Spirosoma aureum: one gene and its partner. The protein of the gene in region 1 interacts with the protein of each later gene in a pairwise test. Links are inferred from orthologs where the notes say so. Each region holds a gene or a part of one and is shown in the gene's direction. Other genes may lie near its edges. The genes, in order: dnaA and dnaB.

Region 1 (15,351 bases):
TGAGGTTGCTATTTTGCATCAGCCAGGCCGCTCCCCCAATGGATTCGATTATCAGGGTATTGTGCTAAGCAGTCAGGACACGACTATTCGGCCGGGGCTGGAGTTGTTCAGAGCCAAGCGTCATGGGCAATCCTATTTCGTAAAAGCCATCTTGTCTGGACGCAGTAATCACCAGCACCCAACAAAGCAGCATGGCAATATTTTCTACGCCTATTGGGGGATGACCCTTATTCGTGAATTTCCGTTTACGTCAACAGCCGCTGAACAGGCCGAACTCGCTGCCAATCGGGTCAACAACGGTTTTTACATAAAACCCCTGGCCAACGACGTAGCCCTGATCAGCTTGCGCCGTGGTTTTTCGCTCTCCGATAAGGTCATGGATTCGGTGCTGCGCTATCATGAGCCTATGCTTAGCCAAACCCCCAACCTGATTATCGACCTGCGCGACAACGGAGGAGGGAACAATACCTGGGAAAAACTCTTGCCCTACGTTTATTCGAAGCCTGTTACGTGGCCGGGAGGGTGGCTCATGCGATCGTCGGTCGATAACATCCAGATGATCGAACGGGATTCGGGGTACTATACGCCAGCCCAGTGGGCCAAAGAAAAGTTATTCGTGGAAAAGTTGAAGCAACACATGGGGGAACTGGTCAATAATGGAAGTGCTGATGTAACGATAAAACTCGACAATATTCGCCCAAATCCCCGTCGTGTGGTCGTGCTTATCAACGATGTGTGCGCCAGTAGCTCAGAGTTTATCATTCAGATTGCCAAGCAGAGCCCCGGTGTTTCGGTGATGGGTAGTCCCACGTCGGGTATGATGGATTACGGCGATCTACGACACCCGCTACCGCTTCCCTGCCCCGACTTACGATTGGTCATTCCGATGGCCAAATCGCCCTGGACCGACACGGCTCCTATCGATCCAACGGGTATTCTGCCCGATATCAGCCTGGCTCACCTGCCTGAATCAGAGTGGCTGGACGTAGCCGTAAAGCAGCTCCAGTCTGGAAAGTTGCCTGCCAAGCCGTAATAGCTAGGCCACCAACCACCGTCGAATCTGGTCCTTTACCGTATCCCGATAGCTTGACCCAATAACCAGATCACGGCCATTAGTGAGTATTACGGAATTTCCTTCGACCGTTTTGACGTGCTTCAACTGAACCAGAAATGAACGATTAATGCGTAAAAAGCGATCAGAAGGCAGGTTTTCGGTTAGTTTGTTCATCGTAAGATTCGTGACGAGAAACCGATCTGCCAGAAAAACCTTGATGTAGTCGCCCAGGGCTTCGGCCATGATGATGTCATCGAATCGAATTTGCTCCAGCTTTTTATCCGTTTTCAGATAGATGAATTCATTCGTAAGCTCAGGCCCCGGTTGATCCGCTACGACTGGAGTGGAAAGGGGCATAATACCCACTTTCGTTTGTGGGAATCGCTCTTTGACCCGGCCGATGGCTTTCAGAAAACGGTCGAACGGAATGGGCTTGAGCAAGTAATCGGTTATACCAAAATCAAATCCGTCGAGTGCATGATTGGGATTGGCCGTTGTCAGAATTATGGCGGGATGAGGGGTCGGGTAGGCCCGCAAAAATTCAATGCCCGTCATTTCGGGCATATTGATGTCCAACAGAATAAGATCGGCCTGGAGGGCGGGCAATTGCTCAAATGCTTCAATGGCATCGTCGAATGTGGCAATTAATTGAAGCGATGGTACACGACGAACATACTTTTCGAGTAGCTCCTGCGCCAGTGGCTCGTCTTCAATAATGACGCAACGGAGATTAGCTATAACCATCTTAATTTTGATCTTTCATCAACTCGCTCAGAATCTTCTGGGCAGCAATCGAAATGACGGTTCCCGGCCCGAAAACGCCTTTAACACCCGCGTCATACAGAAACTGATAATCCTGTGCCGGAATAACACCCCCGGCAATAACCAGAATATCGTCGCGGCCAATCTTTTTCAGTTCGTCGATGAGTTGTGGCACCAATGTTTTGTGGCCCGCTGCCAGGCTCGATACGCCCACAATATGCACATCGTTTTCGGCAGCTTGTCGGGCTACTTCGGCGGGTGTCTGGAACAGCGGTCCCATATCAACATCGAAGCCCAGATCGGCGAAGCTTGTCGCAATGATCTTGGCACCCCGATCGTGGCCATCCTGCCCCATTTTGGCAACCAGAATCCGGGGCCGTCGACCGTCGAGTTCGGCGAAGCGATCACTCATCTCACGGGCTAACCGGAAGTTCTCATCATCCGATACTTCGGCCGAGTAAATACCCGATACAGCACGGATCGTGGCCTTATGGCGGCCAAATGCTTTTTCCATAGCGTCAGAAATTTCACCCAGCGTGGCGCGTTGTCGGGCGGCCTCAACAGCAAGGGTCAGTAGATTTGTTCCGGTATTCGGTAACCGGTTCCCGGCTGCTTCTGTAAGTGCTGCAAGCGCGGCTTTTACCCGATCATTGTCGCGAGTTGCCTTGACTCGTTCCAGCCGTTGAATCTGGGATTCCCGCACAGCCTGATTGTCAATGTTGAGAAGTTCGATCGGGGTGTCAGATGCAGGTTTGTAGCGATTTACGCCCACAATCACGTCTTTACCACCGTCAATCCGGGCTTGCTTCCGGGCGGCTGCTTCTTCAATGCGTAGTTTGGGCAAACCCGTTTCAATAGCTTTGGTCATGCCGCCCAATTGCTCGACTTCGTCAATCAGTGCCCAGGCCTTTTCGGCTAATTCTTTTGTTAGAAATTCAACGTAGTAAGAGCCGCCCCACGGATCGACTACACGGGTTATATCGGTTTCGTACTGGAGATAAAGCTGCGTGTTTCGGGCAATGCGGGCCGAAAAATCAGTTGGTAGGGCAATGGCCTCATCCAGTGAGTTCGTGTGTAAACTCTGCGTACCACCCAGTACGGCGGCCAGCGCTTCGATCGTTGTTCGGGCCACATTGTTGAACGGGTCCTGCTCGGTCAGGCTGTAGCCGGAGGTTTGGCAGTGAGTTCGCAGCGCCAGTGATTTTGAATTTTTAGGGTCAAACTGTTTCACTAGTTTTGCCCAGAGAAGCCTACCTGCCCGTAGTTTGGCGATCTCCATAAAGTGGTTCATGCCGATACCCCAGAAGAACGACAAACGGGGCGCAAAATCGTCGATGCCCATACCCACGCGTAACCCTGTACGAATGTATTCGAGCCCGTCTGCGAGCGTATAGGCCAGTTCGAGCTGAGCCGGTGCACCCGCTTCGTGCATATGATAGCCGCTGATACTGATGGAGTTGAATCGGGGCATATGCTGACTCGTGTACGCGAAAATATCACCAACGATTCGCATCGACGGTTCAGGCGGGTAGATGTAGGTGTTCCGGACCATAAACTCTTTCAGAATATCGTTCTGGATCGTGCCGGATAGTTTTTCGGATGGAACGCCCTGTTCTTCGGCCGCCACGATAAAAAACGCCATAATCGGTAATACGGCCCCATTCATCGTCATCGACACCGACATCTGATCGAGTGGAATCTGGTCGAACAGAATCTTCATGTCTTCCACTGAATCAATGGCTACCCCAGCTTTACCTACGTCGCCTACTACGCGTGGGTGGTCGGAATCGTAGCCCCGGTGCGTGGCCAGATCGAACGCAACCGATAAGCCTTTTTGACCGGCTGCGAGGTTTCGCCGGTAGAACGCGTTCGATTCTTCGGCGGTTGAAAAGCCTGCGTATTGCCGGATTGTCCAGGGTTGGCGGACATACATACTCGCGTATGGCCCACGCAGAAACGGCGGAATTCCAGCCGCATAATTCAGGTGTTTCGCGTCATCGATATCGTCAGCCGAAAAATGAGGTTTGAGCCTGATACCTTCAGCGGTGGGGAAGGTGTTAGGCTGTTGAGTGAGGTTTGGTGACGGCTCGCACTGAACGGGCAACTGAGTTTGTATCTTGCTGAAGTCGGGTTTCATAGATCGGTGCGTTTACTCAAATTCGGCAGCTAATCGGCGGTCGGGTAATAAACTTGCTGACGTTTCTGACGACTGATTCAGTTGATTCATGATCTCATCGGATCGAAACTTCGTGACGCCAACCAATACTTTACCAGCCCTTATTGCGTCGACTTTAGCCTGATAGGCTTGCTCAATTTCGCCGGCAATAAACCCATCGGTAAATGCTCTTTCAAATCCTCCCCGTTTTTCAACCGCCAGAAACAATGCCCACGCTGATTCGACCAGCTGCTGGGTCAGATTTTCGATGTAGTATGAACCCGCAGCCGGATCAGCGACTTTGTTTAAATAGCTTTCTTCTTTTAGCAGGATCGATATATTTCGGGCAATGCGGTCGGCAAACTCATGATCGGATGTTAAGCCTGAAACCGTATCGTAGGGATGAACAGTCAGGGCATCACAGCCGCCCATCACAGCCGCCATTGTTTCGGTTGTTGCCCGTAATAAATTGGCGTAAGGCGTAACGGCTGCGTCGTAGAACGTAGAGGTTTGGCAGTGAATAAACAACGATGACTGAACTGACCCATAAGCTGTAAGAAATCGAACCAGCAGGACACGCAGGGCACGAAGCTTGGCGATCTCCATGAAATAATGGGTGCCAACCGATACGGACAGCAGCGTTTTGGACACGAGCTGTTCAATCGTCAAGCCCAGATCAGTCAGATGGTCGTACTGGTCGGCGAGTGATGCCAGCAGAAAGGCCAGTTCCTGCGTAGCCGTCGCACCGGCATTGTGGAATAAATGGCTATTAGCGCAGATTGTTCGGAACTGAGGTGAATCAAAGGTGGCTTTCGTGACATCGGCTACCGTCTGATAACCAGCGCCAACGGGTTGGCCGGATTGTAGCCATTGTGCCATCGGATCAGTGAGTAAGCCACCCCTTAGTTGATAAGGCGCAACGGTTTTCAATGAGTCAACGAATGCCGTCGGGTCGTTGGTTTTGAAAAAAACAGGGTTGTCACTTAATTTAATTCCATTCAGCAGCCACGATAAATCAATAGCAGCCGATGGCAGGTTAAGAATAAGCGCATCGGCCCCGCGATTGATCGAATCACGTAAAATTATACTGTCAGTTCGTTCGTTGGTGATTTGTCGCTCCGGCACATTGAGCCAGCCTGGAACTTGCTTTTGTACTGCCTGTATCGTTTCGAGCGGCAGACTATTCAGATCATCGGCTGTGTAATAGGGTTCAACAACAAAACCCTCGTCAGTGGGCCAACGGAGGCTCTCATACGGAGAATTGCCAGTACTAGTGCTCTTCAGTTCTTTCTGAACCTGCATCAGCCAGGCAGACTTGTCGGCGTCCGGAAAGAGGTCACTCAAAAGTGGCTCCATTGAATAATTATAAAGTGCGTAAGTAAAAGTAGTATTTTCTCTTTTCGGGGACAAAAACGCTTTCTTATCCCCTTAGGTAACAAGTCTGTTGCATTATTCAAAGGGATTACTGTAAGTCATTGACGTTCCGTCTGAAACAATTAATTTTAGCTTAATGAATGATAGGGTAGGCGTTATGGTTCAAAAAAAACGCCATCCGGCCCGGTAGTTTCGGTCAGATTATTCCCTACATTTGTCTCCCTTTTTTGGCGACACCAACGTAACAGAAATGTACTCCCGTGAATGTAACTACCCAGACAACCATGCAGCGTGAAGTGATGACGGTATGGAATCGCTGTCTGAGCGTTATTCGGGAGATTGTACCCGAACAAAGCTTCAATACATGGTTTGAGCCAATTGTGCCCCTTCGGCTCAGCGGTAATGTACTGACGATTCAGGTCCCGAGTGAATTTTTTTACGAGTGGCTCGAAGAAAACTTCGTTCATGCCCTGCGTAAAGCGCTGGATACGGCCATTGGTCGTGATGGGCAACTGGAGTATTCAATCATCGTCGACAAAGGCAATGAGCAAAATCGCCCGTTGACGGTTAATGTGCCAACGACAAAATCACCCCAGACATCCAAACCCGACAACGTCAACCCAGACATTTTAAAAAGCCCATTCCAGCTTAAAGACCTCGATTCGCTCACACTCGACTCATATCTGAATCCCACCTATACCTTCGACAATTATGTGGAGGGAGATTGCAATCGATTGGCGCGGCAGGCTGGCTATGCCGTGGCCGAACGTCCGGGCATTACGTCGTTCAACCCGCTTATGATTCACGGGGGAGTGGGGCTTGGCAAAACACATCTGGTTCAGGCAATTGGGAACTACATCAAGAATAACAACCAGAACAAGTTTGTTCTCTATGTAACGTCGGAGAAGTTCACCAACCAGTTTCTGAATGCTATCCGTAGCGATGGGATACGCGATTTTACAGCGTTCTATATGCAGGTGGATGTGCTCGTGATTGACGATGTTCAGTTTTTACAGAAAAAAGAGAAGACGCAGGAAATTTTCTTCCATATCTTCAACCACCTCCATCAGTCTGGTAAACAGATTATCATGACCTCCGACCGTGCTCCGCGGGCACTGGATGGATTGGAAGATCGGCTGCTGTCGCGGTTTAAATGGGGGCTTTCGGCCGATCTACAGACGCCCGATCTGGAAACGCGTATTGCCATTATTCAGAAAAAACTTCAGGCTGAAGGTATTTATATCGAAGATACCGTGATTGAATATCTGGCTCATAGTGTGAATACTAACGTTCGTGAGCTAGAAGGTGTTATTGTTTCGCTGATGGCGCAGGCATCGCTGAACCGGCGCGAAATCGATCTTGAACTGGCCAAGCATACGCTTCGCAACATCGTCGTAGATTCGGAACGTGAAGTCACGATCGATTCAGTTCAGGAGACTGTTGCTGGGTTTTTTAACGTAACAATCGCCGATCTGAAGGCCAAGAGCCGCAAACGTGAACTGGTTTATCCGCGTCAGGTGGCTATGTATCTGGCCAAAGAAAAAACGGATCTGTCACTCAAATCGATCGGCTATCATTTCGGTGGGCGCGACCATAGCACCGTTATTCACGCCATTCAGACAATCAGCGATCAGGTGTCTAAAAATGCCGAAACCCGCGCTTCGATCGAAAAGCTGAAGGCGCTTTTTAAATAGGCGATTCACAGCCTATAGCAGGCGCAGTATAATCGATGAGCCAACTCTCTTCCCGCCAACCTGCTGACTCTATAATGCCAACATTTGTGCCTCGGCAGCAACTGAATGCCGCTGCCTGGGATGCCTGTGTGCTGGCATCAACACAACGAATCGTTTATGGCTATTCGTGGTATCTGGATGCTGTGTTGCCAGCTCCCGACTGGTGCTGGATGGGGTTAGTTGTATATGATGAGCGAGGAAATTATCGGGCAGTAATGCCTGTGCCACTTCGCCGGAAGCAGGTTGCCGGAATATTGCATCCGTGGGTCGTTCATCAGCCCTTTTTCTGCCAGTTCCTGTCTGTTTTTAGCCTGGATACGTCCCTTGATCCCGCTCTTTTTTTACAAGCGATTCAGAATCGGTTTCGCTATGGATCTTCATTAAGCCTGAATGTATCGAAACCACTTTCCTGTGAGGCACAAACACTTACCACACACGTACTTGACTTGTCAGTCGGTTACGACGCTGTGTTTCGTCAATATTCGTCCGATCGCCGGATAAATCTGCGTCGGGCCGAAGCCGCCAACTGGACCATTAGTGACTCATCCGATTTGAATCCGTTACTTGGGCTGTTTCGCCTGAACCATGCTGATACCATTCGGGGTGGTGTAGCTGATTGGGCGTATACGATTTTTGCCAATCTTGGGGATGAGTTAGTAAAGCGAGGATTTGGCATTTTGCGGTATGCCATGCAGGAAGGGCGCATTGAAGCGGGGGCCTTGTTTGTGCGGGAAGGCAATCGAATTATTTACCTGTTTAATGCGGCATCGGAGACAGGACGAAAAAAAAATGCCCGGACGCTACTGATCGATCAGGTCATCCGGGACTATGCAGGTCAGAAGCTCGTGTTCGATTTCGAAAGCCCGGAGAAGCAATCTATTGCAAGCTTCTATGAGAGCTTCGGCTCGACCAGAGAGTCGTTTTATTCCTTTCGATGGAGCCGACTAACGGCATTCGAGCGAGTGTTAGTTCGCTTAAGTCGTCTGGTCACGTTAAAAAAAATGTAATGCAGGCTTCTAATAATATTTCAGTTGCTGTTTCAGGCCAACATTACGTTTCAGGTCCATTACCATCGAGCCAACCCACAAATCAACCTCAACTTTAACTGGAACCTTGTTGGCGTCATCAGACACAAAAATACGGATCGATTCTTCGTCTTTAAATAATTTGTTCTGAGGTAGAACAGGGTTGAGCTTCAGGACATTAATTTTGCCAGATTTCGTTTTTATAACATCCTTCCCACGGTAACGAACCTTCATGTTGTAGACCGTATCATCGTAGAAAGCGGGCAGCTCAATGACTTGCCCATTGTTGATACGGCTAAAATCAAACGTTCGCAGGAAATAGTAACCACTAATGAAATCATGGACGTTATCAGGGACCTTAAACACATCGCGTTCGGTACGTTCTTCCGCTTTCACCGTGTTGGCTTCGTGGTTAAACGTAATGTTTTCCTCTTTGCGATAATTGTTTTCCTGAAGGTTGCTATAGAACTTTTGAGGAAGAATGGCCGAGGTGTCGATGTATGAGCGCCAGGTATCACGAATACGCGTTACGAGATCGAAAGCGCCAACCGTACGCCCGTCTACATTGACGCGATAACAGGGCCGTTCATTGACCTTGTAAACCGTTGGACTAACGTCTACAATAGCTTCGGCCGCGTTCAGAAACCCGTAGTGAACCCGGTATTCAAGATGTTCGCCCGGTCCAAAGCTGGTATTGACCACACGCCGGTAAGCGTTCAGGGTCGAAAAACCAGTTCCCAAAATGGAGATGATACCAAGGCCAATTAAGTACTTCTTCATAGGAACAACCGCCCACTTCGGGCATCGTTTATAAAGATGGATAAGTTTGTTTAAGAAAAGTCAGATACCGTTTAAAGTCTCCGCCAAATTTATGCTCAAATTCCTGCCGGAAGCGATTTTGCTGCTTTCTATAGGTCAGATAACCAATAAAATACGCATTATTCGGTAGGTTTAGTTTGTCCCAACGTCGTTTTTTTATTGAACGTATCGCGCCCTTGCTCCGTTCGTCGGTAATTGTATCCGACGAGACAACAATCTGCCGGATGGTTTGCCACTTCAATGAGTCTTTAACCGCAACAACCGTTGTAATGTTAAATGTTCGGTAAAGACTATCGAGCATTTGGGTTCCACGCAGGATGTGTTGGTCATACCGTTCATAAAACGCTTTCGTGGCCAAATAGTCACGGTAGGGCGTTGAATTTATGCCATATTTCTGAGCCAGAAAGCGCAATGCGCCGTACTCGCCCACAAAATCAGCCAGATTCTCGTTGTATTCTAAACTGTTTTTGACGAACAATGTCCCGTGTGTCAATTCGTGAATAATCAGTTCTGCCAGACTTCCAACCGGTCGGTCCAGAAAACTGGACAGGATCGGATCATTCAAAAATCCTAAAGTCGACCAGGCCGATACTTCACCTATACGCGTATCGAGGCCTTCTCGTTTCAATTCGGCAACTGTTGAATCGGCCCGATCTTTTTCGAAAAAACCTTTATACGAAAATGTGCCAATTATCGGGAAATGCCATTGTCGGGCAACAAGTTGGTAGGGTTCTGCCGCCGTAATGACCCATAGGATTGGGTTTCCATACTGGTCATAGAAGGATTCATAGCTACCTGACTTATCTAACCCAAGCGAGTCAATTGCAAAACGTTTAATTTCGCGGATAAGTTCTATTTTTCGTTTTAATGAGTCCGGATAAGTCCTATCGGCCAGAACTTCATCAACAGGCTTTGTATTCCATAAAATGCGGAGCTGACCACGGGCCTGCATCCATCCATAACTGACCAATTCCCGCTGCCATATACCAAAGACAACCAAAATCAATAGTACCCCTAACGCAATCTTTTTCCACATACAAAATCGGGGAATCCGACTACAAACATACAAGATCCAGTCGATAGTAGGCAATGGGCAGTAACAATGGGCCTTTGCCAACTGAATACTGCCCACTGTTGACTGTTTACTGCCTACTTTATTTAAGCCAGCAACCGCCCCTGCAATACAGGCCGATCATCTTTTATGGCTGAGTTGAGAATAGCCAGGCTTTTCCTGAATTCGACCTTGACCGTGTCTTTGTCGAAGTTGCAGGTTATGGTCTCGTAGTGGGCTGTTTCAATAAACCGCACAGTCAACACAAAGGTGTTGGGGTCGGTCCAGGTGCCGCTGGAAGCAATTTTGGTCTGAGTTTCGCCCGGAATCAATGTTGGTGTCAATTTTAGCGGCAGTGCAGAAAGGTCGGTTTCTTTCTCGACCCAGCGACCCATGCCGCAGTTGATGCGGTGTTCGCCCTTATCGTCCTGAATTCTGAAAATGCCGCCGTCTTTCCCAAAATTCAGTGAGACCGCTTTGACATGGAGGGCATTTTCGGCAATGTTAAACGTTTTATTGTCAATCTGCGCGATGATTGGCGAAGTCGACTGCACATTCTGTAAAGGAAGTGCCAACGACGTTAGCTTCTGTTTCAAGTCAGTCTGTGCTTTCGCATCCGCTGGCAGTGCTTTATCTTTTACGGCTCCCAGAATGTGGTTCCAGACATTGTCCAGAACGGCCTGCATATCGCCAGTTTCGCTTGTGATCGCAACAACCATATCTACTTTGGGCAGAACGATACAGTATTGTCCGTAGGCACCATCGCCCCGGTAGGCATCATTCCGACAGCGCCAGAATTGATAACCATAACCCTGTAGCCAGTCATTTTCTTCTTTTTTTCGCGATCCGCCTTTTGACTGGATTTCGAATTTGGTTGCGTCCTCAATCCAGTTGGCGGGCAGTATTTTCTTGCCATTCCAGACGCCTTTTTGCAGATAAAGCTGTCCGAATTTGGCGATGTCTTCGGTTTTGACTCTCAATCCCCATCCGCCGGTGTTAATGCCTTGTGGATTGACTTCCCAGTCTGCTCCTTCGATACCCAGCGGGTCGAAAAGGCGAGGCTTCAGATAAGCCAGCACAGTTTGGCCGGTAAGTTTCTGAACAATGGCCGACAGCATGTAGGTGGCTATGCTGTTATAAAGGAAAAATGTTCCAGGCTGATGCTCAACCGGCTGGGCCAGAAATGCTTTCGCCCAGTTCTTTTCGGCGCGAACAGCAGGCTCTTTATCATGACCGGTCGACATTGTGAGCAAGTCTTTCACACGCATAGCTGCCAGATTCTCGCTGACCGTAGCCGGAACATCGTCCGGGAAAAACTTGATGACTTTATCGTCGACCGTCAGGCGTTTTTCGGTAACGGCCATGCCAACGGCTGTTGATGTAAAGCTTTTACTCAGCGAATAGAGCGTGTGTTTGAGGTCAGGTGCATAGGGAGCCCACCAGCCTTCGGCTACTACGTTGCCATGACGCAGCACCATCATACTATGTACGTTTAGTTTCTGCGTTTCGACAGCATTGGCAAAATTCAGCAAACCTGCCGATGATATGCCCTGTGCTTCGGGCGTACTGCGGAGAAGCCTGGTTGTGCCTTTTGCCCATACCTCGCCGGGAAGCGATGAGAGGAGGCCAATACCCGCGGCACCAAAACCTAATTGTTTCAGAAAAAGCCTACGATTGAGCTGCATACGTTCTTAGATAAAAGTATGCAGCCAAAAGCCGGGCCTGAACCGATTCTCCTTTTCAGGGCAATAAAAATACGGTTAATGTTTTGGAGCCATGAGCACCAATCACCAGCGACTGTTCAATGTCGGCGGTTTTGGATGGGCCCGCAATGAACGTTCCGAATCCTGTACTGGTGTCGATAAGCCGGTAAGCTTCGTGCATGTTGCCAACGAGGTTCTTTTCTGACAATACGATCGATAGATTGAGCGTGATGAAGGGCATGGCACGGATACCGATCGCTGTTTCATCGAGCCAGATCGCTGCATTTTCGGCAACGCCAACAATGCCTTGCAGGACAATCAGATGAAGATCATCTAAAAGGCGGAGATCCTCCTGCGGGGTAAAATTGCTAATATCAAGGCCTGGAACGCGACTTAGTATCGGTAACGTAAGGTCATACTCTTCGGCCAGGAATGCACTGGCTTCCACCAATGAAGGTACCCGTATGGCCTGGCCCCCATTGGTCTGCACCATTTTCATGAACGAGTCTACCAGATTATCCACCGAAATATTGGGTGGAAAACCAATTGTTTCAGGTAAGGGCAGTAAATCGGGTTTACCCCGGCCAATAGCGGCCAGAATGGTTTCTCGGGTGGTTGGGTTAGCCATTTGTTTTCTGGTTTTGTTGAGCATACCAATCCCGGAAACTCTGCTCGGGGGGCTTAGGCATATCGCGATGAATGGCCCACGGATTCAGGCCAGGTTTGTTGGCCAGCGACGGAAATTTCTGCATGAACCAACGTCCTGCCCGACCGGCAAACCGATACAACCACGGATGACTAAATAAAACATCCATACCGGTCATTCCCACTTTTTTAGTAGACTCTACAGCTCCTGCTTCGCCCAATACCTGCCGCCATTTATACAACTGCTGATGGATGTCGATCTTAACGGGGCAAACGTTGGTGCATGAGCCGCAGAGCGTTGACGCGAAAGGTAAATCAGCATACTCTTTCATGTCGATGTTTGGGGCAAGAATGGAACCGATAGGCCCCGCAACAGCTGTATGGTAGCTATGTCCGCCACTACGCCGATACACCGGGCAGGTATTCATGCAGGCTCCACAGCGAATGCACTTCAGTGAGTTACGAAAGTCGGGGCTGGCCAACTGGCGTGTCCGACCGTTATCGACCAGCACCAGATGCATTTCCTGGCCCGGCGCGGGTTTCCGGAAATGGCTGGAATAGGTCGTTACCGCCTGACCCGTAGCCGAGCGAGCCAGCAGTCGCAGGAATACACCAAGGTGTTCGGCCTGCGGAATGACTTTTTCGATACCCATGCAGGCAATGTGAACCTTGGCCAGATGGGCACCCAGATCGGCGTTGCCTTCGTTGGTGCAGACGACAAAACCGCCTGTTTCGGCAATGGCGAAATTGACACCCGTTATGGCTACGTCGGCCAGCAGGAATTTTTGACGAAGGTGAATGCGGGCAGCTTCGGTAAGGTATTGCGGATCGGTTGCTCCGGCTTCAGTACCTAAATGGATGTGAAACAGATCGCCGATGTGTTTCTTTTTGAGGTGAATGGCGGGCAGAACAATATGGCTCGGCGGCTCATTACGAAGCTGCACAATCCGCTCGCCCAAATCCGTGTCGATAACCTCAATTCCTTCTTTGATCAGGAAAGGGTTCAAATGACACTCTTCGGTGAGCATGGACTTACTCTTGACGATCTTGGTAGCCTTATGCTTCCGCATAATATCCAGCACGATCTGATTGTGTTCGTCGCCGTTGGCTGCCCAGTGAACAATAATGCCGTTTTGTCGGGCATTTTCTTCCAGCTGGATCAGGTAATCGTCTAACTTCGAGAGCGTATGCGCCTTTATTTGCGAGGCTTGTTCGCGCAATTGCTCCCACTCAGGCAGCGATTGAGCGGCCCGGTCGCGCTTGCTGCGCACAAACCAGAGTGTTTCATTATGCCAGTCCGTATTTTCCTCGTCACGCAGGAAAGCCTCAGCGGCTTTGGCGTGTTTGGGAGATGCAGTATCCATTCGTTTGTTATTTAATTCCCTGATGTCAGAATTTCGGCAATGTGCATCACGCGTACCGGACTTTTCTGACGACGTAAAACACCTTCTAACTGCATCAGGCACGACATGTCGCCACCTGTAATCACTTCAGCGCCATGACGGAGGTGATCAGCGACGCGATCTTTCCCCATCTTGGATGACAACGCTTCTTCAAACACGCAGAATGTGCCACCGAAGCCACAGCATTCGTCAGGCTGAGAGAGTGGTACGAGGTCGAGGCCATCCACCAGATTCAGCAAGTGTTCGGGTTTCGAAAACTTGGGCGCGACCAGTTCTGACATTGACGACAATTTCAGACCCCGCTGGCCGTGGCAACTGGTATGTAACCCCACCCGATGCGGGAAACGCGCTTTGGGCAATTCTTCGACTTTCAGAACATCCGTCAGAAATTCGCAGAGTTCATAAACATTGTTGCGTAGCCGGGTTGCTTCGGCGGGTTGTTCGTCGGAATGAAGGTGTTCTTTTAAATGCAGGACACAACTGCCGGAAGGCCCGACAACAACGTCGCAATCAGCGAAATTGCGGATAAAATTTTTGTCGCAACCGGCCGATAAGCTCTGGAAGCCAGAGTTGGCCATTGGCTGGCCGCAGCAGGTCTGTTCCATTGGAAACACAACTTTAACACCGAGTGATTCGAGCAAGCGTAGTGTGGCAATGCCCACATTCGGATAAAACTGATCGACGTAACAGGGAATAAATAAGCCTACGTTCATCTTTTACATGAAATCACCTACGAAAATAACGAAATACGGCGCACAAACGAGCCTATTTCTGTCAATAAACTCAACGACAGGCTCCTTAAGCCTGGGTTCCCAGACCGATTAATACGGTCGACAGAACAATCAGTAGTAAACCAGCAAACACCACACTATAGGTTCGGCGGCTGGCTCCCCGCCATTCCCAAAGCACTAATCCCCAGAGTGTGCTGAAGGTAATAATAAAGGCCATGTGCATTGTCCAGCCCGCAAACCGAATGCCATCGGGCAGGTAGTTATCGCCCATGCCGTAGAAGAAAAACTGAAAATACCAGGTCGTTCCGGCGAGCATTGCCCAGATGTAGTTGCGAAGCAGCGGTGTCTGACTATCCGTATAATCACCGAACGACCGATTTCGGCGGTTTAGAATCATACACCAGATGAAATTGGTCGTAAAGCCACCGAACATCAGCACCGGATAAATGGCATTGTTTTGCCAGAGCGGGTCGGTTCCGTTCGTAACGGCCATTTTTGCAATCGGTTTCCCTGCTGTGAGCGCAAAAGCGAAACAGGCACTCAGAATGCCCGAAATGGTAGCGACGATAATCCCTTTTTTAAGGTTAAATTCAGCAACGGTGGCTTTTTGTTGCGCCGGGTTAAGTTCCCGCTCTTTCAATACACCCGCCCAGCCACAAACGGCAATGCCCACTAAGCATAACGCAACTCCGCCCAAAGTGTAATGGCCCGTACTGGTGTAGAGAAGCATATCTATTTTTCCGTCCCAGATGGGGGGTACGAGTGTGCCAAACGCCGAACAATAACCCAGTGCTACGGCCATACCCAGAGAGATACCCAGATACCGCATCGTCAGGCCGAAGGTTAATCCGCCAATACCCCAGAGAACGCCAAAAAAGTAGGTCCAGAAGAGCGTA
Region 2 (15,513 bases), 3.2 Mb from region 1 along the record:
GAACGGACGTGGTTCTACCTCTTTACTTTCCCGGCCTTCAGCCAAAAGATCGCGGGCATAGTCGAAGAAAGCTTCTTTAAAGGGATTCAGAACCTGGGTTTTAGTCGAAAGGCTGCCGGACAACCTGCCCCGAGCACTGTGTATGCCGCTTTCTGCACGCAGCCGCCCAAAACTATAGACAACAAAACTGCGCTGTGCTTTGAGTAACTCGATCCAGGTATAATAAAAGGCAAGCAATTTTTCCCTGACCGAATAACCTTGGTAGGTATCGTCAGCCTCAACGGTTGCTTTTGCCTGGTTAAAGAACGTTAACCAGATATCAGCTTCTATTGCATCAAACGATGCGTAGTCGTTATAAAAGTCAGCCTCGGCCAGCTTTAGTTTCCTGGCAAACTGAAAGACGGAGGTGGGTTGTTTTCCATTTTCCAGTACGTACTCGGTGTACGCCTTACGGATTTTTTCGAGCGTTTCCATATACTTGGCTAACGGACTGTTTGCGAGAAAAGTTTTGGCTTATTTCCGTTAAATTAAAGGCTTTTCTGGTTTATTACCTGGCAAATGGGCAGGCGAAGCTTCTCGCATTTGGATAAACTTTTTTTACCTGCTTCATACTCTGTCTGTCCCCTATTTGACGATTCACAAGCAATCTTACTGGTTTTTATTGGCCTATTTCCAGAGTTGGCAGGAACCATTCGTTCACTTGTTGTACAATTCTTTTAATTTTTACCGAACTTCGTATTTCAATAACTGTACTTGTTTAGCAAACAATCATCATGAAATTCCGAATTCGTTTAACCACATTGATTTCTAGTATATGCCTGAGTGCTGGCCTACTCTTTGGCCAGCAGAGCTTTGGTCAGTATGGGGGCTATGGTGGTGGATACGGCGGTGGGTATGGCGGCCGGATGGGTGGCGGTATGGGACAAAATATGCCCAGTTCTCCTCCACGGGCTTCAATTCCCAATATAGCCGGGGATATGGCCAATAAAGAAACGAAGTGGTTGAAAGAAAACCTGTCTTTATCCAAAGACCAGCTAAAAGCCGTTAAATCCCTGAATAACGAATACGCCAGCCAACAGCAGGACGCCATTAAAGATATCGTTGGCACGGGTGGAGGACGCCCATCTCCCGAAACGATCAAACAGATTCAGGATATGATGCTGATGATGAACGAAGAAAAAGAGGATAAACTTCATCCAATCCTAACCAACGATCAATGGGCTCTCTATCAGTCTAAAAAAGAAGACATGAAGAAGGAAATTGGGGGGTTCCGTCCACCAGCGCCAAAGAAAGATTCGCTAACTAAGGCGGTAAACTAGTGATAAATGGAGTGATCGTGTATCACTTCTGTTTACACGCTATCACTCTAATTCTCTAACATACGCTCCCATCTGACGTACGGAGTAACAGCTAATTCCACGCGGCCGGGCTTCAGTCAATAGTCTGTCAGTCAGCGGTGTTTTGTTCGAATCATCAAAAATAATGTGCCGGGCCACTACCCGTCCATTCAGTTGATTCCAATCGTGCAGCGCGTTTCGGCGGATAATCAGGTAATCGATAACCGCAGGCAATCGCCATCGGTTTCGGCCCGTCAGTTTATTGACCAGTAAAAGCGTTTTTCCCTGCCAGACCCATAAAGCGTACTCGCTGGTCTGGTAAAACGTGGAAACTCGTTTCGATCCTGACGAGTTGAAACGACTGTATTGTGCAGAAGCCCGATTAAGTCGCGAAACGCCCCATTGGCCGAATGTATTCCTAAGGTAGAAATCAAACGAGCGAGTGTCAGCCGAATCGAGGTCGGTCAGCAGCGTACTTTCGTGGCCAGAAGTCAGGCTAACTGCTGTTCGATGAGGCAGAAAATGAACGGCGAGTCGTTGCTGGTGAGCCTGCTCATAGTCACTCCAGAGCATTGCACCGGAAAGTAGTAATGCACTCATGCATGTAGCCCACAAAAAGGCTCGATGACGAGTCATGACCAGTGCAACACCACACAATAGTACGGCATAGGTAAGCAGCATTGCTACTGGTGTCAGCCATAAACCATCCCAGGCCGCTCCAGGAAGCTGACCGGTTTGTGTTACGGCATAGTTTAAAAGCCAGGCCGTTTTCTGCAAAAGCCAGCCCAACCAATCAGCCAGATAAGGCACCCAGCTAAACGCCAGCGTTGCCATAGCCAGTGGCAATAAAATCTCCGACATGATAATTACGACCGGATTTGCCACCAGAAAATAAGTCGGAAACTGGTGAAAATAGAACACTCCGAGCGGAAAGGTAACGAGTTGCGCCACGATAGCCACTGTCGTTAGCTCCCAAAGTCGATTCAACCATTTATTACGAAATGTAAACAATTGGTTTAGTGATGATTGCCAGGCACCAATTCCTGCCACTGCCAGATAGGACAGTTGAAAACCGGCGGAGAACAAGGCATAAGGATCGAAACATAGGATAAAAAAAGCCGATGCACCTAGCGTATTCATTAGTTGCTGTTGCCGACCGAGCGCATTAGCCAGTATGAGCAGCGTAAACATACCCGCCGACCGAAGTACGGGTGGTGAAAATCCTGTAACGAGGGCATAGAACCACAAAATCACCAATTGCAGTACTGCCATTATGATTTTTCCCCTTGGTCGTTTAATCAGAAAGCTCAGGATGTAAGTCAGAACGGCAAAGAGAATGCCGACGTGCAATCCTGACACCGACAAAATATGAACTGCCCCAGCCGCTGAATAAGCCCGATACAAATCCGCGTCCAGATCGTCGCGAATGCCCAGAATCATGGCATTAACAATACCGTATTCAGCGCGGGAGCCAACTTGTTGAGTAAAAACGCTGTCGGCCCAACGATTAACAACAGTAGCCAGTTTTGTTACCGGATTAGGGGGATCATTACCCACAACCGTTCGTTGATAAGGGCGCAGGTACTGCTGATGATAGATGTTCCGGTAGCTAAGGTAGCGTTTGTAATTAAACTCACCGGGGTTAAGTGGAGGATCGATTGGCCGGGGTGAGCCCGAAACAAGCCATATTTCTCCATAACGGGGCATCCGCTGGCCAGCTTTATCGAGGTACACGATAACCCGACCGCTGATCGATTGCCAGTGGTCACGACCCGTCTTAACAGCCCATTCGCCCTTAGTCATTTCCAGCTCAACGCGGTATGTTCTGGCTCGTTCTTCAGGTTGCGATGCGACTACACCTACATAAGCGCGTAATGATTCACGGAGATGAATACTATTATCGGAACGATTGCTGTCCGTATGCAGGTAGGCAATAGACCAACCCAAGGCGTTAAGTATTAACAACCCTCCAAGGCCTTGCTTGATCTGGATGGGCTTTATAGTCTGATTCGAATGGCGGAGAAATGCCCAACCGAATAGCCCTGTTCCCAGAACTATAGCCAGCAACGGAATAAAAAAGAAATCCGGGAATTGCACATACAGAACAATCCCTGAAATCAACCCTGCCGCATACCGAACAAATGGTTGGCCTCGTGTGCCCAGACCGTTCATTCTTTCGTATAGGCTGAACCGGGTAACACCATTTTATAGTGCTGAATACCAGCCTCTTCGAACATCGGCCCAACGGGTACAAACCCAAAACCCGTATAAAGAGGCATGGCGGTTAACTGGGCATGCAGGTAAATACGTTCGATTGGTTCGGGCTGTTGGCTAAATACATCATCAAGGACGGCCCGAACAAGCGCCTTGCCAACGCCCTGCCCCCGAAACGCCTGAAGAACGGCGAAACGCTCTAACTTAACACCGTTAGATGTGCGTCTCCAGCGGGCAGTACCGCAGGGTTCACCATCGGCGCGAGCCAGAAAATGTGTACTGGTTGATTCAAATTCGTCATATTCCTCCTCAGATCGCACCTTTTGCTCCTCAACAAAAACGGTTCGTCGTATGGAAAAAGCAATTTCCAGCTCCTTAGGATTTGATATTGGTAAAACAGCTATCATAACTTGCCAGTGTTGTAATTTTTCGGGTTACGGTTGCCAAGTATACGATTTATTCTGATAGTTCAGTGCTCGAAATAAGCTTTAAACCATTGCTCAGGCAATCTTTCTACTGAATCAGTAACCGTTTGCTGGAGGATTCACTACCCGTCTTGACCCGTACGACATACAATCCAGTCGTTAATCCACCGATGGGAATAGTTACGCGCGTACTGGGTGCATCGGCGTAATTAAGTGCACGTAACTGCCGGCCACTCATGTCAAAAAGTTCAACCGAAAACGATTGAAATCCCTTTAACTGCACATCTACAGTCGGATCAGACGCTGCCGGGTTCGGATACAGGTTAATGGTCAATGTTTCTGTTTCAGGCAGAGCTGCCACAGACCGGAGAAGTTTTACCCGGCGCGGGCTGAACTGCAACACGGCCCTCATCCGATCGACCTGCCCCTTCGTAAACAGATTCATGCACGCATCCGGTGAATAATCCATGTAATCTTCGGTCAGATCACGGGTCTGTTTACCATTCACACAGGTCGAAAACGTTGTTCGGCATTGTGTCGTTTGATTCGGTGATTTTGTTGGAGGGGTATCGGCTACGTAGTCTTCGGCACAACCATCGCCATCTCCCCAGGTATGAATCAACCCCAGCCAGTGGCCGATTTCATGGGTTGCCGTACGGCCCAATGAGTAAGTAGAACTGGTTACTGTACCTATTTTTCGGCCAAAATACCGATAATCAATCATCGAGCCATCCACAAACTCATTCGAATCACCAGGTAAGCCCTTGATCGTATCGGCCGCCGTCGGAAACTGGGTATAGCCCAGGTAGTTGTTTTGTAAGGTTGTCACCCAGATGTTCAAATAGCGGTCACTTGGCCAGTAAGCAATCTGCGAAAGGAGTACATCATCCGAAAAGATATCAAACGATGATTTCTGGGCGTAATAATGTCGGGTAATTCCCGTCGTTGGCTGACCATTCGGGTCAGTCGTTGCGAGGAAAAATTCAATTTTAGCATCGGCTCCTATCGTGCTCGAATTAAAGCCGTTCGTGCCTTCTTTACGACGATAATCTTCGTTAAGAACCTGAATTTGCGAGGCAATCTGCTCATCGGAAATATTCGGATTGTTGGCCCCGCCAATCTGGCCGGATGCATTACTATGCACCACATGAACAACAATTGGAATCCGGTAAACCGTCTCATCGGCAGCCTGTCGAAGCGAACTACCGTTCGTTTCTGCTTCCTGAATTCGGCGGTTCAGTTCATTAATTTGCTGAAGTCGGTTCGGGTTTCGAACCTGCAAAACCATTTTTTCATAATCGCTGGTGCCACACCGCTTTAGATCCGAGTCTCCTGGTGTCTGTGCCAACGCTGGCGACATCAGAAAGTACATAAAAGAACCGGCCAGCCATAGCCAGTCGGTTCTTAGAAACGTGTTCGTCAGGCTATTGCCCTGCTTTTTCATATGCTGTGATAATTTCCCGCACAAGCCGATGCCGCACAACATCGCGACCGTCAAGTTCGACGAAAGCGATTTCCTTTATCGATTTCAGAATCTCAACAGATTCAATTAGTCCTGATTTCTGCCGATTGGGCAGGTCAATCTGTGATCGGTCGCCGGTGATGATTGCCTTCGACGATGGACCCATCCGGGTCAGAAACATCTTCATCTGCATCGGCGTCGTGTTCTGCGCTTCATCGAGCAGAATAAACGCATTGTTGAGCGTTCGGCCACGCATGTAGGCCAGTGGAGCGATTTCGATGATTCGATTTTCGGTATAAAACTTCAGCTTTTCAGCCGGAATCATATCATCGAGTGCATCATAAATAGGCCGCAGGTAGGGGTCTATCTTTTCCTTCAGATCACCCGGCAAAAAGCCCAGGTTTTCGCCTGCTTCAACGGCGGGGCGCGTAATGATGATTTTCTTTACTTCCTTATTTTTGAGCGCCCTGACCGCAATGGCTACAGCGGTGTAGGTTTTACCTGTACCGGCCGGACCGATGGCAAATACCAGATCGTACTTCTCGGCCGCTTCAACAAGACGTTTCTGATTATCGGTTCTTGCACGTACGACGACGCCACGATTGCCATAAACGAGCACTTCATCATCATCAGGCAGCGCTGGCAGTATTCCCCCGTTACTACCAAGAGGCTGACCGCTATGACTGATGTAGTTCTGCACGTTTTCCTGAGTGATTTTGCCGTACTTTTGATAATGTTCCATCAGCGAATCCAGAATATCACTGATGCGGGTTATCTCGGGCGTAGTGCCTTTGATCCGGATTTCGTTACCGCGTGAAATGATTTTGCTCATAGGGAACGCAGCAGCCACTTCTTTAATGTTGTGGTTCTCTACACCCAGAAAGTCGATGAGCGAGACATTGTCGAGGGTGATGACTTTTTCGACCAAACGATAGTTAGCGTTTAAAATGTGATTCCGAAAAGTAAGCGATTTCTCTTCTTCTACAACACATTTCGCCAAAAAATTATTCGTATATACTAATTTCTTACCGAGTGCGCCCTGTGGATAAAAATGGATGCATTTGTGTGAAGAAATTGCTACCTTGCTGACACTCAGCCTCCTGCCGTTTTTCATATCCTATACGCGAAAATGCCCCTCTACCGTTGCGCAAAAAAAGTATTTTTTTTTCAGGCTGGTAGTGCCAACATTACCAGAATGTTACGGGCAAATCGTGGCTTATATGAACGAAACAACAGTCAACCAGGGCTTGCCTTATGCAGGGATGAATGCGTAAACTTGCAGTAAGAGATGGAAAATAACGCACGCCCTAACCAACACCTTCGCAAACCCTCGGCCTTTGCCGGAGGCCGTCAGCAAGCAGGCAATCACTGGCTCGATACGGGACTTGGTAAACTGCCGCCACAAGCGCTCGATCTTGAAGAAGCGGTGTTGGGTGCGTTAATGATCGAAAAAGATGCCCTCTCATCGGTCGTTGATATTCTTAAGCCTGAAACATTCTATAAAGAGTCTCATCAGCGTATTTATAACGCGATTCTGACCCTATTCGGCAACTCTGATCCGATCGATCTGCTGACGGTTACCAATCAGCTTCGCAAAACAGGAGAGATTGAAATTGTTGGGGGCGGTGGGTTTGTCGCTGAATTAACATTCCGGGTCAATTCGGCGGCTAATATTGAATATCACGCCCGGGTCATTTCAGAACAGGCGCTGAAACGGGCGCTGATCGCGATGTCGTCTACGATTCTGCGCGATGCCTACGAGGATACAACTGATGTGTTTGAACTCCTCGACCGCACGGAGCAATCGCTCTTCAAGATTTCGGAATCGAACATCAAGAAGAATTACGCCGACATGAGTACCATTGTCCGGATGGCCTTAAATGAACTGGAAACCAAGAAAAACCAGGAAGGGCTAACCGGCGTACCATCAGGCTTTACGAATCTGGACCGGGTAACGTCGGGCTGGCAACCCACTGAATTGATCATTCTGGCGGCCAGGCCAGCCATGGGTAAAACTGCGTTTGTGGTTTCGGCGCTCCGGAATGCGGCTGTCGATCATGGTAAACCAGTTGCCATATTCTCGCTGGAGATGTCGTCGGTCCAGTTGGTTAATCGTCTTATTTCGGCCGAAGCCGAGATCGATTCCGAAAAAATCAGAAAAGGAACGCTGGCCCCCCACGAATGGACGCAATTACACCACAAAATTCAACGGCTGACCGAAGCGCCCATTTTCATTGATGATACCCCTGCCCTATCCATTCTGGAATTGCGGGCAAAATGCCGTCGTCTGAAAGCGCAGCACGACATTCAGATGGTCGTTATCGATTACCTTCAGCTGATGTCGGGCGATACGTCGGGGCGGGGTGGTGGCAACCGCGAACAGGAAATTGCGTCGATCTCACGGGCACTTAAAAACCTGGCGAAAGAACTGAACGTGCCGGTTATTGCGCTGTCGCAGTTGAGCCGGGCCGTTGAAACGCGCGGTGGCGATAAGAAACCACAGCTTTCTGACCTTCGGGAATCAGGATCAATCGAGCAGGATGCCGACATGGTCTGCTTCCTCTACCGTCCTGAATATTATAACATTACGCAGGATGAAAACGGCAATTCAACCGCTGGTATCGGCGAAGTAATCATCGCTAAAAACCGAAGTGGTTCGCTCGATACAATCCAGCTCCGGTTTATTAACAAGTTCACCAAATTCTGTGATCTGGATTCGTATTTTGAACCCGTTCCCACTCAGGGATTCAGTCCGGATACAAACGGATTGAGTAGTTTCGATTCACCACCCATGGGTAATGTCTTCAAAAGCAAGGCAAACGACCGATCCAACTTCGGTAATGCCGATCCAAGCCAGGAAACGCCATTTTAAATCGATGAGGTCTTTTTAAACCTATAAGGTCATAAAGACCTTATAGGTTTGGGTTATCGTTTCACCAATAGAGCTACATTTTCTACGTGGTGGGTATGCGGAAACATATCGACTGGCTGCACATCGGCAACCCGATACCCTTCGTCCAGAATTCCAAGATCACGCGCTTGGGTTGCCGTATTACAACTGACATATACAATACGCTCAGGAGCCGCTTTTAGCAGTTGACGGGTAACAGCTTCATCCATGCCCGCTCGGGGTGGATCAGTGATCACTACTTCCGGACGACCATGCTGATCAAAGAAACCATCCGTCAAAATGTCACGCATATCACCTGCAACAAACGTCGTGTTGGTGATCCCATTTACGTCGGCGTTGACACGGGCATCAACTACGGAGGCTTCGACGTATTCGACACCGATCACATGCTGCGCCTGTCGGGCAACGAACAAGGCGATTGTTCCCGTACCGGTATATAGATCATAAACCCGTTCGCGCCCCGTCAGCCCCGCCCAGTCGCGGGCAACTTTATAGAGATTAAACGCTTGTTGCGCATTGGTCTGGTAAAACGATTTGGGTCCAACCCGAAAGGTCAATGGTTGCGGCTCTCCGCCAAGACCACTACCCGCATCCATTAACTCTTCAATATAGGGTTTACCACCCCAATTAATGACCTCCTGGTCCTGATAGCTATCGTTTTTCTTGGTGTTGATGATGTAGTTCAACGACGTGATCTGCGGGAAAGTAGTTTGCAGGAATGTCAGCAATCCGTTCAGTATTTCCGGCTCATCCTGTGCAACCTGCACCGTCACCATGAGCTGACCGGAGGAAGCTGTTCTAATGATAAGAGTCCGAAGAAAGCCCGTATGTACTTTCAGGTTATATAAAGTTAAATCATGCCGGTTCACATAGTCGGCAACTGCCAGCCGGATGGCATTCGACGGATCGGGTTGCAGATAACAGTGATTGATCGGCAGTACTTTATCGAACCTACCCGGCACATGAAACCCAATTGCTCTGGGGTCGACAGGCTGGCTGGTACCCAGTTCGGCCTGTGTTATCCATCGGCCTTCGGCGCACGTAAATTCAAGTTTATTGCGGTAATATTGAGTCGGTTCAGCCGCCATTATCGGGCGAATGTCGGGCAATTGCACTTTACCAATTCGTGTCAAATGATCGACAACCTGCTGGTGTTTGAACCGCAATTGTTCATCGTATCGAATATGCTGCCATTTACACCCGCCACACGTACCAAAATGTTCACAAAAAGGTTGCGTTCTGACCGCCGAAAATTCGTGTATACGCTCAGCAACAGCTTCCCTGTATTGCTTTTTTTTGTTCGTGATTCGGAGGTCAACCACGTCGCCGGGAGCTACGCCTGGCCCGCCCGTTGGATTTTCTACGAAAATTACGCCCTCTTCGGTACGTACAATACATTTGCCCTCGGCTGCAACGGCATCGACCAAAACCGCGTACAACCGTTCGGGGGCTTTATGACTCCTTCTACGCATAAGTCTCCTAAAAAACCGCTAATTTAAGCAGCCGTTTCCGGACGGTCTTACTTTACCTAACCAATTCCTTTTATGGTGCATCTATACCGTAGACGCTTGTTGATGATGGGGATAATCAGTTTATTGCTGATTGTCAGTGGGGTTGTACGCGCTACGCATATCGTTGGAGGTGAATTAGAACTGCGTTATCTCGGTCCGCAGAGCGCCTATTCTCACCGAATTAATTTAAATCTTTATTTTGATGATGTGAATGGCGACCAGGGAGCCGATGATGGGCGCGTATCGGTCGGTGTTTTTTCGAAACGAACGAACGAACTTATTGGATTCGTGCCACTCAATCGGGTGAGCAGTGAATATGTTCCTTACACCAATAACAGCTGTCAGACGGCGATGCTGCGAACCCGGCTTATACGGCACACGCTGGATATCAATCTTGATCCGAATGTGTTTAACGATCCGGGTGGGTATTACTTATCCTGGGAACGATGCTGCCGCAACAGCAGCATTGTTAATTTGCAAAATCCCGGCGATGCAGGGTCAACATTTTATTTGGAATTTCCTGCCCTGTCAACCAAAAATTCATCCCCTGTTTTTACCGTTCCTAAAGGGGATTATGCCTGCATTGGTCAGCCGTTTAGCCTTGACTTTAGTGCCAAGGACGCGGATGGTGACAGTCTGAGCTATACCATTGTAACCCCTTTCAATGGATTTAGCAACCGTGGCACGCCTAACCCTGGTGCGTTAAACCAGCTTAATAATCCTATTTTCTATCCGGGGCCCTACCCGCCCGTTACCTGGATCGCGGGCGTTTCGGTTGCAAATGAAATCCCTGGTACCCAGCCACTACAGGTCAATGCGCGCACCGGGCTCTTGACCGTAACGCCCAATCGCGTGGGGCTCCATGTGTTTTCGGTGCAGGTGGATGAATTTCGAAAAGGAGTTCGGATTGGGCGCGTCCGGCGTGACTATCAGGTATTGGTGGTAGATTGTCCTAAAAACGATCCGCCAAAGTTACTCTTCAGGCCGGAAGGACAGGCAAAGTTCTATACACAGGGCACCGTGTTAACAATTGCCGAAAAAGATACCAATTGTCTTGACCTGTATGTTACCGATCCAAATCCCAACCAACGCATTCGGATTATTAATATGAGTGGATCGCTGCCCGGCCTCACCCTGGCTCCTGGCGACTTGTTTACCCGAAGTACGAGCGATACCTTACGAACCAAATTCTGTTTTGGGCGTTGTGTTGGTGGAAATGGCCAGCCCTTTACGCTATTGATTCGGGCCACCGATGAAGGGTGCCCACAAGGGTTGAGCGATACAATAAGCATCCGGCTGAACATTATTCCTTCCCCGAACAATAAACCGGTTGCTACTACGGACTTACCCAGTAACAAAGGAAATGCCACGGTTGGATCGTCATTAACCTTTACCGCATTTGGCAACGACATCGACAACGACAATATCACGATTCAGGCCGTTGGGCGTGGCTTTACGCTGGCACAGGCAGGAATGACATTTGGTTCGGCAACGGGGGTTGGCAAAGTCGCCCAACCGTTTACCTGGAAACCATCCTGCACCGATGCTACCCGTTCCGAATACATCGTGGATTTTATTGTAACCGATACCCGCTGTAATCGCAACCTGCGCGACACCGTATCGGTCAATTTAGCGGCCACTGGATTACCCAGTAAGCCGCCAACCGTTCGCACAACGCTCTCGCAACAGGTAGTCGAACTAACCGTTGGCCCCAAAGATTCAGTGGGTAGCGCCTTCACGGTTATTGGCGATGATCCCGACCGCGACACGATCCGGCTATCGGCGGTCGGCCGGGGATTTGACTACAAAGCCATGGGCATGAACTTTACCGACAAAACCGGACCCGTGGCTCTCCAATCCTTATTCGGCTGGAAACCCACCTGCGAACTGATGGCCGGTAAGTCGGAAGCTACGTTTGTGGTTGATTTTATAGCCGACGACCGATCCTGTCAGCCTAAACATACCGACACCACAACGGTCATCTTTCACGTAAAAGATCCATCAGTGGCTGCCGACATTAAAGTACCGAACGTTTTTACGCCCAATGGCGATGGTTACAATGATTTTTTTGCCGTGAATGGTCTGCCCGAAAATTCCTGTGCTGAGCAGTTTAATAAGGTTGAAATCTCGAACCGTTATGGACGGACGGTCTTTACCTCCAGTGATCCTAAATTTCGCTGGCTCGGCACGAATGATCCGGCAGGGACCTATTATTACCTCATCCAAACCACGACCCGAACGTTTAAAGGTCCTGTAACGCTAATTCGGTAAGAGGGCAACTGATTATCATACGTACCCTTTTACTGAATTCCCTTATCTTCGCATCCACGATTATGAAGGATAAAGTAGTTCTCATTACAGGGGCATCGTCGGGAATTGGCCGTGCGCTTGCGTTTGCGTTTGGCCGCGAAGGGGCCCGTATTGTTATCTGTGCCCGTAAAGCGGAAGCACTTCAGGAAGTTAGTACTGACTTGCAACAGGCAGGTATCACAGTCCTTTCGCTCATTGCCGATGTTAGCCGGGAAGCCGATGTTCAACAGCTAATTGAACAAACCATTGCCCGATTCGGAAGACTGGACATACTCATCAATAATGCAGGCATTTCAATGCGCTCCATGCTGATTGACACCGATCCTGCAGTGATCCAGAAAGTGATGGACATTAACTTTATGGGCACCGTTTATGCCACTCGTTATGCACTCCCTCATATTCTGAAAACCAAGGGCTCAATCGTTGGTATATCGTCTATTGCCGGTTACCGCGGACTTCCCGTGCGAAGTGGTTATTCAGCCTCAAAATTCGCGATGAATGGTTTTTTAGAGGCTGTACGGACGGAGTTATTGCATACAGGAGTTCACGTTTTAACAGCCTGTCCTGGCTTCACTGCATCTAACATTCGTGTTTCAGCCCTCGATGCCCACGGCCAGGCAAAGGGCGAAACCATGCGTGACGAAAGCAATATGATGAGTGCAGAAGAGTGTGCCGACTACATACTGCGGGCCGTAAAATCACGTAAACGCGAACTCATCCTGACAACGCAGGGGAAATTGACTGTTTTCATTAACAAATGGCTGCCCGCCCTTGCTGACAAACTCGTGTTCAATACGCTGGCCAAAGAGAAAGACTCTCCTCTTAAGAAATGATTGAGTGGTTGAATGATTGAATGGAATTACACACGACTCATTCAACCACTCAATCATTTAATCATTCTATCATTTCTAGATAACCCAGACATTATCGCGTCGGATGTAGTATAATTCATTGTGCCAGAACACCCGAAGGTAAATATCCTGGCTACCAATGATGTTTACTTTATGGCCACGTCCAATAATTTCGGCGACGGGTGCTGCTGCCGATGGATCCGTACGAAGCAAGACACGATCATGGCTTGTTATTCCTGACTGAACACCTTCCGGCAGGTTTACAAAGAGTAATAAACCGATTAGATACAGCAGTAAAACCCATTTCTGCCGAACTGGAATTGTTTCCTTTCGAAACAATTTAACGAGTAGTACGCCAAATGCGTACCCTGCCGGAATTAGCAAAAAGAGAAGGAAATAGATACCGTACTTTTTATAGAACAAATAAAAATAATTGAGGTCGTCCGTTTCATATCCATTGAGATTGTTAGCACGGGCCACTTCGTTCATACGGTGTAGCACGGCATCATCGGGGTGACGGTCAAAATAGACCTGAAGGTAATAAAGAAGGTGAGGTATGTCGTTCTGGTGTTCATAGGCGCTGGCCAGTTTAAGCAACATACCATCTGTGGCTGATTTTCCCTCTGCCATTGCCGTCTCATATAATTTTGCAGCATCAGCCTGAGACCCAGCGGCAAACAGCGAATCGGCCCGCCGAATTGGGTCAACCTGGGCGGCTTTCATCGGCAAGCAACCAGCCATTAGACAAAAAAATAGGCTTATTTTAAGGATAAAGGCTTGCATTGAACGAAATAAGGCTATAATTTTGCACCGCGTTTGATAAACATACCCCTTATCATATATCGCTTATCATCCAAGATTTGGTAGCTCAGCTGGTAGAGCAATACACTTTTAATGTATGGGTCCTGGGTTCGAATCCCAGCCGAATCACTAAAGTAAAAAGGAGGACAGAAATTGATTTCAATTTCTGTCCTCCTTTTTACTTTAGTGATTGTTAGCATCAGAAAGGCAAATCATTGCTTTCATCGTCAAATGTTGTGTTGAAAGGCATTGCAGCTGGTTGGCTCTGAGCAGCCGGGCGCGAAGTCTGGGGTTGCGCCGATCGTGCTGGTGCTGGTGCCGAATAACCGCTATCGCCTTCAGCCACTTCAATCCGAAAGGCACGAAGTTCAGTGTACCAGCGGTCATTATATTCACGCGACTCGGCACTAAATGTTGCTTTCAACGTGTCGCCATCGGCAAACTGTTTCAGGTCATTTGCCTTATCGCCCCAGGCTGTCAGACACACTTTTTTAGGGTACTGGCTATCAAGTGTTTCAATCACAAACTCCTGTTTATTCCATGCACCATTTTTGCCTTGTCCAGTCACTTCGGGCAATACTTTTATAAGTTTTCCTATTAGTTCGAGCGCCATGCTTTGTAAACTTTAAAACGTTATTTCAAGGACTAAAAGTACAAAATTTTGGCCACTTTGAGGGCAGTTTTCAAGAAAATATGAAAAGAAAAACAAGACAATTTGGATCCATAAAATCAAACTACTATGTTTGCACCCGCAATCAGGAAATGGCCACGTGGTGAAACTGGTAGACACGCCATCTTGAGGGGGTGGTGCTGCAAGGCATGGGAGTTCGAGTCTCCCCGTGGTCACATAATCGATTCAATATGAAGCACTTACAAGCAACGGTAAGTGCTTTTTTAATTAGTGGGTAAGACAATGTATTTCCTTTATTGCATCCCTGGTAGTTTCTTGATCATCCCTTTAGGTCTGTAGCGTAGCCGCTTGCCAGCAACTAACCGTATGTAGTCCGTATCTGTACGTAGAAACTCATTCCTGAAGGCTCGATTGAGCCAAGCCGCTGAGGCATAGATACCCCCGTAATACCTGTCTGTGCTATAGCCCAATGTTAAAGAAGCCAGACCCTGCCAGCCCAGACCCAGATGAGTTTGGGGCGATTGATTGGTAAACTTAGTTTGAGTCACCAGAATCGATAAACCAGGGCGTAGGCTCATGTTGATAAAGTAGTACTTGCCCAGTACAACTGTCTGCATATAGCCGCCATCCACCCCTAGCGCCCATGAACTAACGCCCTGTAAAGAAGAGGTGTTTTGAAAGTCGGTCAGGAGAGCAAGGGGGACCAAAGCGGAATCAGCATGAATCCGTTGATATGTTAAAAAGCTCCCAATAACCCATGAACCCGCTGCCTGTCGCTGTCCCTCCCGCTGAAGGAGGCTGGCCGGAATGGATATCTGCAAAGGATTAAACAAATACTGGACATGACTAGTGAGTGTCTGGCTTTTCAGATCATTTCGGTAGGGATACATCGAGTGATTGGCCAACCAGTCGGGCTCTAATAAATGAGGATTAGCCATATAGAAACCCCGATAAAACTGGTACTGACCTGCTATCCAGAGCCGCCGGTTATTAATGTTAAGGCTAATTCCAAAAGGCTTTGTCTTTCCTTTCTGAGCCGTATTATAGCCCAGAAAGGGCA

What was found.
Region 2: the proteins of dnaA (region 1) and dnaB interact in binary tests that used the Escherichia coli proteins (3 or more experiments, as listed by UniProt). The link is inferred for Spirosoma aureum from one-to-one orthologs.

What each region holds. Positions count from the first base shown.
Region 1 is NZ_CP050063.1:1,586,230-1,601,580, forward strand. Bases 5,007-7,834 are described here. They hold dnaA (chromosomal replication initiator protein DnaA), read left to right. Parts: upstream 5,007-5,629; coding sequence 5,630-7,039; downstream 7,040-7,834. Other genes in these bases: G8759_RS06455 (methylmalonyl-CoA mutase family protein), read right to left, coding at 5,007-5,327; G8759_RS06465 (GNAT family N-acetyltransferase), read left to right, coding at 7,114-7,834. Outside these bases: G8759_RS06440 (S41 family peptidase), read left to right, coding at 1-1,033; G8759_RS06445 (LytR/AlgR family response regulator transcription factor), read right to left, coding at 1,037-1,798; scpA (methylmalonyl-CoA mutase), read right to left, coding at 1,800-3,953; more of G8759_RS06455, read right to left, coding at 3,966-5,006; more of G8759_RS06465, read left to right, coding at 7,835-8,085; G8759_RS06470 (DUF3108 domain-containing protein), read right to left, coding at 8,095-8,883; G8759_RS06475 (aminopeptidase), read right to left, coding at 8,912-9,958; G8759_RS06480 (serine hydrolase domain-containing protein), read right to left, coding at 10,081-11,658; G8759_RS06485 (LutC/YkgG family protein), read right to left, coding at 11,714-12,304; G8759_RS06490 (lactate utilization protein B), read right to left, coding at 12,297-13,685; G8759_RS06495 ((Fe-S)-binding protein), read right to left, coding at 13,697-14,437; L-rhamnose/proton symporter RhaT, read right to left, coding at 14,523-15,351. UniProt on the Escherichia coli protein: Plays an essential in the initiation and regulation of chromosomal replication. Binds in an ATP-dependent fashion to the origin of replication (oriC) to initiate formation of the DNA replication initiation complex once per cell cycle.
Region 2 is NZ_CP050063.1:4,777,982-4,793,494, reverse strand. What follows is about bases 6,029-9,018. They hold dnaB (replicative DNA helicase), read left to right. Parts: upstream 6,029-6,726; coding sequence 6,727-8,310; downstream 8,311-9,018. Other genes in these bases: rlmD (23S rRNA (uracil(1939)-C(5))-methyltransferase RlmD), read right to left, coding at 8,364-9,018; G8759_RS18880 (PhoH family protein), read right to left, coding at 6,029-6,366. Outside these bases: G8759_RS18905 (TetR/AcrR family transcriptional regulator), read right to left, coding at 1-474; G8759_RS18900 (hypothetical protein), read left to right, coding at 774-1,319; G8759_RS18895 (ComEC/Rec2 family competence protein), read right to left, coding at 1,362-3,509; G8759_RS18890 (GNAT family N-acetyltransferase), read right to left, coding at 3,506-3,958; G8759_RS18885 (M43 family zinc metalloprotease), read right to left, coding at 4,065-5,420; more of G8759_RS18880, read right to left, coding at 5,401-6,028; more of rlmD, read right to left, coding at 9,019-9,821; G8759_RS18865 (gliding motility-associated C-terminal domain-containing protein), read left to right, coding at 9,894-12,131; G8759_RS18860 (SDR family oxidoreductase), read left to right, coding at 12,194-13,003; G8759_RS18855 (hypothetical protein), read right to left, coding at 13,079-13,744; G8759_RS18845 (DUF3127 domain-containing protein), read right to left, coding at 14,022-14,435; G8759_RS18835 (DUF4421 family protein), read right to left, coding at 14,747-15,513. UniProt on the Escherichia coli protein: The main replicative DNA helicase, it participates in initiation and elongation during chromosome replication. Travels ahead of the DNA replisome, separating dsDNA into templates for DNA synthesis.